Regions from separate parts of the Brevibacterium sp. JSBI002 genome, predicted to be linked through region 1. Evidence: predicted binding sites of a transcription regulator. Region 1 holds the regulator's gene; the other holds the start of a gene.
The links. The regulator HrcA, encoded in region 1, represses chaperone genes, less so after heat shock. The targets are predictions, from matches to a motif close to TTNGCACTCGNNNNNNNCGAGTGCNAA.
Positions count from the first base shown of each region.

Region 2: the regulator HrcA is predicted to act here: its motif matches at 3,119-3,145, upstream of groL (chaperonin GroEL).

Region 1 is NZ_CP110341.1:2,026,829-2,031,961, forward strand. Features, by position in the region: gene dnaJ (molecular chaperone DnaJ) at 1-725, opposite strand, end outside; gene hrcA (heat-inducible transcriptional repressor HrcA) at 848-1,888, opposite strand; gene LJ362_RS09340 (DUF3097 domain-containing protein) at 2,049-2,912, shown strand; gene LJ362_RS09345 (DUF4870 domain-containing protein) at 3,064-3,750, shown strand; gene LJ362_RS09350 (DUF4870 domain-containing protein) at 3,854-4,597, shown strand; gene hemW (radical SAM family heme chaperone HemW) at 4,685-5,133, opposite strand, start outside.
Region 2 is NZ_CP110341.1:3,056,795-3,061,927, forward strand. Features, by position in the region: gene LJ362_RS13890 (DUF1707 domain-containing protein) at 1-800, shown strand, start outside; gene LJ362_RS13895 (hypothetical protein) at 748-1,125, opposite strand; gene groL (chaperonin GroEL) at 1,328-2,962, opposite strand; gene LJ362_RS13905 (cold-shock protein) at 3,456-3,659, opposite strand; gene LJ362_RS13910 (LytR C-terminal domain-containing protein) at 4,109-4,672, opposite strand; gene LJ362_RS13915 (DUF3263 domain-containing protein) at 4,675-4,941, opposite strand.

The sequences.
Region 1 (5,133 bases):
ACGAACAGGTCACCGGCGGGTCCGCCTCCGGGGCCGACCTCACCCTGACTGGAAAGCTGGATGCGGGTGCCGTCGGAGACACCGGCGGGGATGCGGATCTTCATGGTCCGCTGTTTGCGCACGCGTCCGTCGCCCTGGCAGTTGAGGCAGGGGTTCGGGATGACGGTGCCGAAGCCGTGGCAGGAGTTGCAGGTCTGGTTCGTGACCATCTGACCCAGCAGGGTCCGGGTCATGCGCTGGACGCTGCCGGCTCCGTGGCACAGCGAGCAGGTCTCGATCTTCGTGCCTTCCTGCGTGCCGGCGCCCAAACAGGTGTCGCAGACGACTGCAGTGGTGACGTCGAGGTCGACGGTGCCGCCGAAGGCCGCGGTCTTCAGGTCGATATTGACGCCGACGAGGGCATCCTTGCCGCGCTGGGTGCGCGGGATCGGGCCTCCGGCCTGACCGCCGCCACCGCCGAAGAAGGTCTCGAAGATGTCGCCGAATCCGCCGAATCCGCCGCCGGCCGGGAAGCCCTGGCCATTCTCGCCGCCGCCCATATCGTAGTTGCGGCGCTTCTCCGAGTCGGAGAGCACGTCGTAGGCCAGTGAGATGGCTTTGAATTCGTCTTCGTGACCGGGATTGACGTCCGGGTGGTACTTGCGTGCCAGTTTCCGGTACGACGACTTGATCTCAGCCGCGGAAGCATCTTTGGACACTCCGAGTGTTTCATAGTGATCGGCCACAGAAACTTCTCTCTCCCTGACGTAGTGGTCTTCTCTGTTCGTGGTGGTGGCTGCGCCCTTGCGCGGTGCTCACCGGTTCTGCGCTTCCCGTCTGCGGGTGCCCCTGATCGATGTCAAGGGACCTACCCTCGATCGAGGATCGAGGACACGTATTTGGCGACGGCACGGACTGCCGAGATCGTCGTCGGATAGTCCATTCGGGTCGGGCCGAGCACTGCCAGTCTGGCCGAGGAACCCGCGTCATGACCATATTCGGCGGCGACGACGGAAGTCGAGCTGAATGATTCGTGAGTATTCTCACGCCCGATGCGCACGCTGATCTCCTCGTGGTCTTCGGCCATCGAGGTGAGCAGCTTGAGCAGGACCACCTGTTCTTCGAAGGCTTCGAGGATCGGGGCCATCTTCTCTCCGAATTCGCTTCCGGAGCGGGCGAGGTTCGCGGTGCCGGCCATGATGATGCGCTCTTCACGCGTCGCGGCGACGAGGTCGACGACGGCGGCCCTGACCTGTGTGAGTCCGGAGTCGTCACGAGCGGCCGGGTCACTCGATTCGGTGGCGGGCGCCTCGGCGGCGGGGGCCGATCCGAAGACCTGCGCGAGTGTTCGTCCGGCGAATTCGGCGTTGATCTTGTCGCGTAGTTCGCGGACGGCGTCTTCGTCGAGCGGGCTCGGGGTGATCACGGACTTCTGCTCGACCTGGCCGGCGTCGGTGATGAGGACGACGAGGATCCGGCCGGGAACGAGTCCGACGATCTCGATGTGCTTGATGCGCGCCCGCGACACCGTCGGGTATTGGATGAGCGCGACCTGTCGAGTGAGGCCGGAGAGGACGCGGACGGTGCGGTCGAGCATCTCGTCGAGGTCGACGTCGCCGTCGATGAGCTGGAAGATCGCGCGCCGCTCGGCGGTGGTCAGCGGTTTGAACTCGTCGATCCGGTCGACGAACATCCGGTAGCCGAGGTCGGTGGGGATCCGTCCGGCAGAGGTGTGGGGCTGGGCGATATAGCCCTCTTGTTCGAGCGCGGCCATATCGTTGCGGATCGTGGCGGGAGAGACGCCGAGGGTGTGGCGCTGGACGATCGCCTTCGATCCCACGGGTTCGTTGGTGGCGACGAAGTCCTCGACGATGGCGCGCAGCACCTGTGCACGTCTGCTGTCGTTCATCGCGGATCTCCTCTCTGTCTCGCCGATCCATCGCGGTCCCGTGCCTGCTCTTGGCACTCTGTGAGTCTGAGTGCCAATTCTACGCCTCTCGTTCCCGGAATTCATTTCAGGGGTGGCCTGCGGGTCTGCACGCCTGCGGGACCGTCCTTGATTATGGTGGGTGCCCGTGAATGCTTTTGATCGATATGGTCCCGATGTGCTCTCCGGTTCCTCCCCGTCGTCGCACCGCCCGAAGAAGTCCCGTCAGGTCGAGCTCGGCCTGGGCATGGTTCTCGAGGATGCGATGAGCGGCTATGTCGGCGCTGTCGTCGGCGCGGAGAAGACCACGGCCGGTGTCGTCGTCAAGCTCGAAGATCGCGTCGGCAAGGTACGTGCCTTCCCCCTGGGACCGGGTTTCCTCCTCGAGGGACAGCCCGTCGATGTGCAGCTGCCGAAGAAGAAGGCGCAGCAGCCCGGACGGACGGCCTCGGGGTCTCGCGCCGTGGTCGGCGCGAAGGCTCGGGTGGCTCGTGGGTCGCGCATCTGGGTCGAGGGCAAGCACGACGCCGAACTCGTCGAGAAGATCTGGGGCGATGACCTGCGCATCGAGGGCGTCGTCGTCGAGCCCCTGGGCGGTCTCGATGATGTCGCCGACAAGCTCGAGGCTTTCGGTCCGGATCGGGAACATCGAGTCGGTGTCCTCGCCGACCATCTGGTGAACGGGACGAAGGAATCGAAGATCGCCGAGGCGGTCCGGTCCGATCCGCGGTACCGCGATGTCGTCCACATCATCGGTCACCCGTACGTCGATATCTGGCAGGCGGTGAAGCCCCATGTCGTCGGCATCCGCGAGTGGCCGGTCGTCCCCCGCGGTGAGGATTGGAAGACGGGAATACTGCGTCGCATCGGATGGCCTCACGCCGACCATCGGGACGTTGCCCGCGGGTGGGTGCGCATCCTCGGGAAGGTGAGCACCATTGCTGATGTCGAACCGACGCTGTCGGGGCGCGTCGAGGAGCTCATCGACTTCGTCACCGTCGGGTGAGAGTCGTCGGTGGTGCGGCGCGGTGGAGCGTCATGGTCACGCGGAGCTGTCGGCGTGTGCCGAATCTGTCACAGGAGTGAGGCTTTCCCGACATCCTCGGGACACGTCGCTCCGTTAGGGTGAGTGGCAAGCACTCTTCGAAAGGATCCCCATGTCGTATCACCCCGAGCAGCCGGGCAGCCGCCCGATGCCGCCGAACTACTCTCAGGCCTCCGGTTCGCAGCAGCCCTACGCTCCGCAGGGCCAGCAGTATTCGCAGACGCACAGCGGTCAGCCGGGTTCCGGTGGGCAGTCGGGGTATGGTTCGCAGCGGGCGTACGGCGCTCAGCCGAACTACGGGGGCCAGCCGAACTACGGGGACCAGCCGGGATATGGCGCGCGGCCGGGCTACGATATGCCGCAGATGCACAACCCGGCGATGTTCGACTCCCGCTCCCTGCCTGAGCAGGCCTACGGACCCGGCTCCGAGCAGTTCTGGATGGCCCACGAACCCGACCGCACCACGGCAATGTGGACTCACCTCGGCTCGATCATCTTCGGCTTCATGCCGCTCATCATGTTCCTCGTGAAGAAGGACGAATCGCCGTTCGTCCGCGAACACTCACGTCAGGGTCTCAACGCGATGATCACGAACACGATCGTCACCTTCGGTGCGCTCTTCGTCTTCGGCTTCGTCGGGTTCATCCTGGCACTGGTGACTTTCGGGATCGGCATCATCGTCATGTACGCGGCGCTGATCGTCCCACTCGTCTACTGCGTCTTCTATATCATCGCGGCCGTCGCCGCGAACAAGGGTGAGGGGTATAAGTTCCCGCTCACCATCAATTTCGTGAAGTGACCATTCCCGCTCTCCCGGACTCTCTGGGTCAGCCCGGACCCTCTGGGGCTGCCCGGACTCTCTGGGTTAGTGTGGAGTGATCGCACACTCTGAAGGGACTCTCATGTCGGACAACCCGCAGCAGCCGAACAACGGACATTCACAGCCGATGCCTCCGAACTATTCCCCGCAGTCGGGCTCGCAGCAGCCGTATACCCAGCAGCCACAACACGGTTCGCAGCCGCAGCAGAGCGGTGAGGCCCAGTACGGCTCTCAGCCGCAGAATCCTCAGCAGCAGTATGGTTCCCAGCCGGGCTACGGTTCGCAGCAGGCGGGCGGCGCCCAGCAGCCGTACGGATCTCAGCAGGCGCACAGCGCTCCGCAGGGTCACCCTCAGCCCGGTTACGGATTCCAGGGAGCATCCTCGGCGCAGTCGGCTGCCGCCGGAGTGCCCATGGGGGCCGAACTGCCGGATGCGGCCTACGGCCCGAATTCGCTCGGCTTCTGGAATGCAGATCAGAGTGAACGGACGACCGCGCTGTGGTCACACCTCGCTCACGCCGCCACCTATGTCGTCGGCGTCGGCTGGATCGTCACGCTCATCCTCTTCATCATCAACAAAGACAAGTCACCGTTCCTCCGCCACCATGGCGCACAGTCGCTCAATCTGCTGATCATCGGCGTCATTGCCGCGTTCGGCATCGGGCTGATCGGCGGAATCCTCACGATCGTCGGCATCGGCTTCCTCATCCTCCTGCTCCTGCCGGTTCTCTCGATCTATATGATCGTCATCGAGATCATCGCCGGTATGGCAGCAAACCGCGGTGAGGGATACCGCATTCCGGTGACGCCGAACTGGATCAAGTGATCTGACGCCCATTGAGCGTTGCTCCCCAGCAGATTCGCAGAAGTACTCGCCCCGCCACCCGAACTCGGGTGACGGGGCGAGGCTCATTCACACGTATTCGGTGAGGATGCGCACCATATAGTCGGCCATGAGACGTCCCTGCAGAGTCGGCTGGAACCAGCCGACCGCGGCGCCATCGGCGTCGAGCAGACCCTGCCGGACGAAAGTTCTGACCGCCTTTTCGCTGCCTGGAGCCAGAGAATCCAGACGCAGCTCGCGGTCGATCCTGGCCGCCAGCATGATCCGTTCGATCTCCCGAGTCTGAACGTCGAGGACCTCACGACCGATCGACGGGGACTCCCCCGCCAACAGCCGATCGGCCCAGGCACGGGGGTGCTTGGCATTCCAGAACCGCACGCCTCCGATGTGTGAATGGGCGCCGGGCCCGAAACCCCACCAGTCGGCATTGCGCCAATAGGCCATATTGTGCTCACAGCGAGTCTCGGGACCGGTCGACCAATTGCTCACTTCGTACCAGTGCAGACCGGCAGCGGAGA
Region 2 (5,133 bases), 1.0 Mb from region 1:
AGGTCCGGGCCTCAGATGCCGATCGCGTGGTCGTCAGTGATGTCCTCTCGGAGGGTTATGCCCTCGGTCAGCTCGACGTTGAGGAGTTCGATGAACGCACCGAGGCGGCCACGAAGATCAAGACGCTCGGTGAAGTACCAGCACTGATCGAGGATCTCGTCCTCGCTGATCCCGCCGAAGTCGAGCCTGGCAGGCTCGATGATGCGGGCCGCGCGCAGGCGCTGGCTCGCCTCGAGGCAGACCGGGTGCCGATCACGCCGGAGCAGATCGATGCCGCGGCGCAGAAGTACTACCGGGACCGGGTGCGCCGGTCACTGCTGGGTGCAGTCGCCGGGCCGGTCGGGATCGTGCTGGCGATCTGGGCGATCTCGTCGATCGCTTCTGGAGGGTTCATCTTCTTCTGGCCGATCTTCGTCATCATTCCCTCGCTGCTCGGCGGTTTGGGGCACATCGCACGTAAGGACGAGATCATCCGCAATCGGAAGAAGGAGCTCACCCGCAGGGCTCGGGCCCAGCTCGGTGATGCTGAGGCCAAGCGACAGCTCGAAGAGGGCAAAGCTCCCGAGCGGGATTATGAAGCCGACTTCGGTACGGGCCTGCAGCCGCCGCATCCTTCCCATCCGCCGTACTCTCCCGGACAGATCTCACGCCGGGAAGAGCGGGACCGGCGCCGTCGCATCGCCGCCATAACCGCGATAACCCCTGGGACTGAGGGCACGGCTCCGGTCCAGCGGACCCTGTTCTGGCTCAGACTTGAAAGATCCGGATCTGCCCGAAGTCTTGAGCTTTGTGCGTGGTGAACCACATCGTGTGCGAGAAGTGCCGCAGGTCGTCGGCCTCGGCCTGCCGGTATCCCCATGCGGCTGCGGCCTTGCCGTGGGTGATCGCCGCTTCGAGGTGGCCGACCTCGCGAGACTGGCCGGACAATGTCAACAGCGCCTCGAGGACGGCGTCCCGGCCGGTGTGGGTTTCGACGTCGGAGGCGTGGACGATATGGAGCACGCAGTCGTCGGCGATCACCTCGTTGAGTGCTTCTCTGCCGCCGTTGAAGAGATTCTCCTCGAACGTCGCGACGAAGACGTTCTTCGGACTGTTTCCGCAGGAATCGGTTCCGGTGAAAGTCATGGGTCCAGCCTATGCGGGGCGAGGCTGCGGAACAACGGGTCGACGGGCCGCCTCGGCGATGATGGTCGCCGACTCACGACGAGCGGACACGTCCGCGTGAACGATCTGGCCATCGGGCCGGGATCCGGGAGCCGCAGCACGAAAACGGCCGTGCCGGCACCCTTGCGGGCACCGGCACGGCCGATCGAACAAGCGGTGGCTATCAGAACCCCATGCCGCCCATTCCGTCCATACCGGCAGCTGCGTCTGCACCTGCGGCGGCCTTCTCGGGCTTGTCGGCGACAACCGACTCGGTGGTGAGGAACAGACCGGCGATCGAGGCGGCGTTCTGCAGAGCAGAGCGGGTCACCTTGACCGGGTCGTTGATGCCGGCGGCCAGCAGGTCCTCGTACTCACCGGTTGCGGCGTTGAGACCGAATCCGGCTTCGAGGTTGGCGACCTTGTCGGCAACCACACCGGCTTCGAGGCCGGCGTTCGTGGCGATCTGCTTCAGCGGGGCTTCGATGGCAACCTTGACGATGTTGGCACCGGTGGCCTCGTCTCCCTCGAGTGCGAGGTCGGCAAATGCAGCCTTGCCAGCCTGGATGAGCGAGACGCCGCCACCGGCGACGATTCCCTCTTCCACGGCAGCCTTGGCGTTGCGCACGGCATCTTCGATGCGGTGCTTGGTTTCCTTGAGCTCAACCTCGGTGGCGGCTCCGGCCTTGATGACTGCAACACCGCCGGCCAGCTTGGCCAGACGTTCCTGCAGCTTCTCACGGTCGTAGTCGGAGTCCGAGTTCTCGATCTCAGCGCGGATCTGAGCGACCCGTCCGGCGATCTCCTCGGCGTCTCCGGCGCCCTCGACGATGGTGGTCTCGTCCTTGGTGATGACGACCTTGCGGGCGGTGCCCAGCAGATCGGTGGTCACGCTGTCGAGCTTGAGCCCGACTTCCTCGGACACGACCTGGCCACCGGTGAGGATGGCGATGTCGGCGAGCTGAGCCTTGCGACGGTCACCGAAGCCCGGAGCCTTGACGGCCACGGACTTGAAGGTGCCCTTGAGCTTGTTCAGCACCAGGACGGCCAGGGCTTCGCCCTCGACGTCTTCGGCGATGATGAACAGCGGCTTGTTGGACTGCTGGACCTTCTCGAGGACGGGCAGCAGGTCCTTCACGTTCGAGATCTTGGAGTTGACGATGAGGATGTAGGGATCCTCAAGGACAGCTTCCTGGCGATCGGTGTCGGTGACGAAGTAACCGGAGATGTAGCCCTTGTCAAAGCGCATACCCTCGGTCAGTTCGAGCTCGAGTCCGAAGGTGTTGGACTCCTCGACGGTGACGACGCCTTCCTTGCCGACCTTGTCGATGGCCTCGGCGATCAGTTCGCCGATTGCAGGATCTCCGGCGGAGATGCCAGCGGTGGCGGCGATCTGTTCCTTGGTCTCGATGTCGATGGCGTTGTTCAGCAGCACGTTCGTGACGGCCTCGACGGCCTTCTCGATGCCGCGCTTCAGGCTGAGCGGATCAGCACCGGCTGCCACGTTGCGCAGGCCTTCGCGGACGAGAGCCTGTGCGAGCACGGTAGCGGTGGTGGTTCCGTCGCCTGCGACGTCGTCAGTCTTCTTGGCGACTTCCTTGACGAGTTCGGCGCCGATCTTCTCGTAGGGGTCCTCGAGTTCGATCTCCTTGGCAATGGAGACGCCATCGTTGGTGATGGTCGGTGCGCCCCACTGCTTTTCGAGCACGACATTGCGACCGCGGGGTCCAAGGGTCACCTTGACCGCGTCCGCAAGCTGGTTGAGGCCAGCTTCGAGTCCTCGACGAGCTTCTTCGTCGAATGCAATCATCTTTGCCATAGCGGCTTAGATCCTCCCTGATGGAGTGGAGTGGGAATCCAGAGCAGTCATCAACGCCCGCGACGGCAGAGAGTGTGTCCGCATGTTCCATTCCACATATGGACCACGCTCTCGAGACGACTGGTGGGAATCCATCGGTTTTCACCAGTACTAGATTTAGCACTCTCCCCATGCGAGTGCAAATAATTGTCGCCCGCCAAGACGGGTGAGGGCGACTGCGATCCGCGAATTGTCGGCGCGCGGTGAAGGTGCGGAGGGCAGTTCGGCCCAGCGCGAAACGCCCTACTGCCCCGAGCATTTCGCATCAACGGCTTCAAGATTCATAGGAGGTGATCTTGAGCGGCGCATATGCATTTCGAAGCCGCGGGCACTGAAAAGCGCCGAGCAGTTGCCTGCTCGGCGCTTCCCCCGTGCGATTGGTGCCTGTCGGCCCGAAAGCCGTTCCGACGCCCTGCCGCAGCGGATCAGAAAACTGTGCTGACAGCAGCCAGTCTCAGAGGAGGGTGACGGACTCCGCCTGAGGACCCTTTTGTCCTTCTCCAACTTCGAACTGAACCTGCTGGCCCTCTTCGAGAGAGCGGTAGCCGTCCATCTGGATTGCGCTCCAGTGAACGAACACGTCCTGGTTGTCGCCTTCGAGGGTGATGAATCCATAGCCCTTTTCAGCGTTGAACCACTTGACGGTACCTTGTGCCATTACTTCTCCATACAGTGCAGTGCCATTGAAATCCCGCATCGCAGCCGCGATCAGATGACCCCACCCGAGATACGGAAGCTAGTAAAACTCAACTGACCCCGCGACTTCCCTCATTGACCTCTAGAGAATAATCTCGGTGAAGCACGAATAGAACACAAGGTGCTGTGCTTGCCTAGCTGTTGCAACTCTACCGCAGGCACGCATCCCGCCTAGAGTGGTTCAGCACTGTTATAGATTCGTTATCTAAGGGTTCCTGCCCAGTTCACAGCGGGGATCGCGACGCATGAAATCAGACCGTTCGGTCAGAAATTCGCCGAGGCGGCCGACACGGTCACGCGCGCGCCGCAACCGAGGAGTCCCGCCGACTCATGCCCTCATAACCGAAGCGGCCGAGCCCGAACCGATCCCGCCGACTCAGCTGCGCTGCTGCGCCACCGAATCGCTTCGGATCACTCTGAGTCCCCGCCTTCGCTGGGTTCAGGACCGCGATCGGCGATGTCCGAACAGATGACGACGGTGACGTCGGCCTCGAAGTCGGACGAGGCCTCCGTGGCAGAGACTCCCAGCGACTTGGCGACGAGCTTGGCCTGGGACGCGTTCTCTTCGCCGTTGTAGTACACGGTCGAATCAGTGAGGTTCGTCGAATAGTTGCCGACCTGCCCGAGCTTCCAGCCCTTCTCCTCGACCGCCTCGGAGAACTTCTTCGCAGCACCGGAGACGCCGGAGCCGTTGAGCACGTCGACGGTGATCGAGTCGTCTGCGACGCTGACTTCGCTTTCACTCGGCGAGGGTTCGGCCGACGACGATTCGGACGCCGGAGGGTCGGCGATCTTCGACTCGGGATTGCCCATCGAGGAGAAGATGATGTTGATGGCGGCCACGACCAGCAGAACGGCGACCAGGGCGAGGATGATGACCAGCGAGATGGCACCGATGTTCGACGACGCCGCGGACTCCTGTCGATGGGCACCGCTGCGCCGGCCGGGCTCGATCTCGTCGAATTCGTCGGTCATGTCTACCTCGAGACGCGGGCTTGGGCGCGTTCGCTCTGCCGCGTGCTGCGGATTCGGCGAAGGCGCTTGACCAGCATGGGGTCGCTGGCCAGAGCTGCAGGGTTGTCGAGAAGCGAGTTGAGGATCTGGAAGTAGCTGGTGGCAGACATGTCGAAGCGCTCACGGATCGCGTGGTCCTTGGCGCCTCCGTATTTCCACCACCGCCGCTCGAACTCCAAAACGGCCACCTCGAGCTCGCTCAGTTCTGAGGTGTCGTCGTTCGGCGGCATAGAGGTTGTGCTCCTTCGAGAGGTGTCTGTGCTTCTATCCTATCGCCGGATCGGCGGTACCGAAATTTCCGGCGCGCCGCCGAGGCTGTGAGGTCGGTCCCGATCGGGGCACGGCTCGCGGGACGGCAGCTCGCACATGCCCGGCGGCCGCTGCGCCCACAACCGCATCACCCCGTCGACACGGCACCGGAT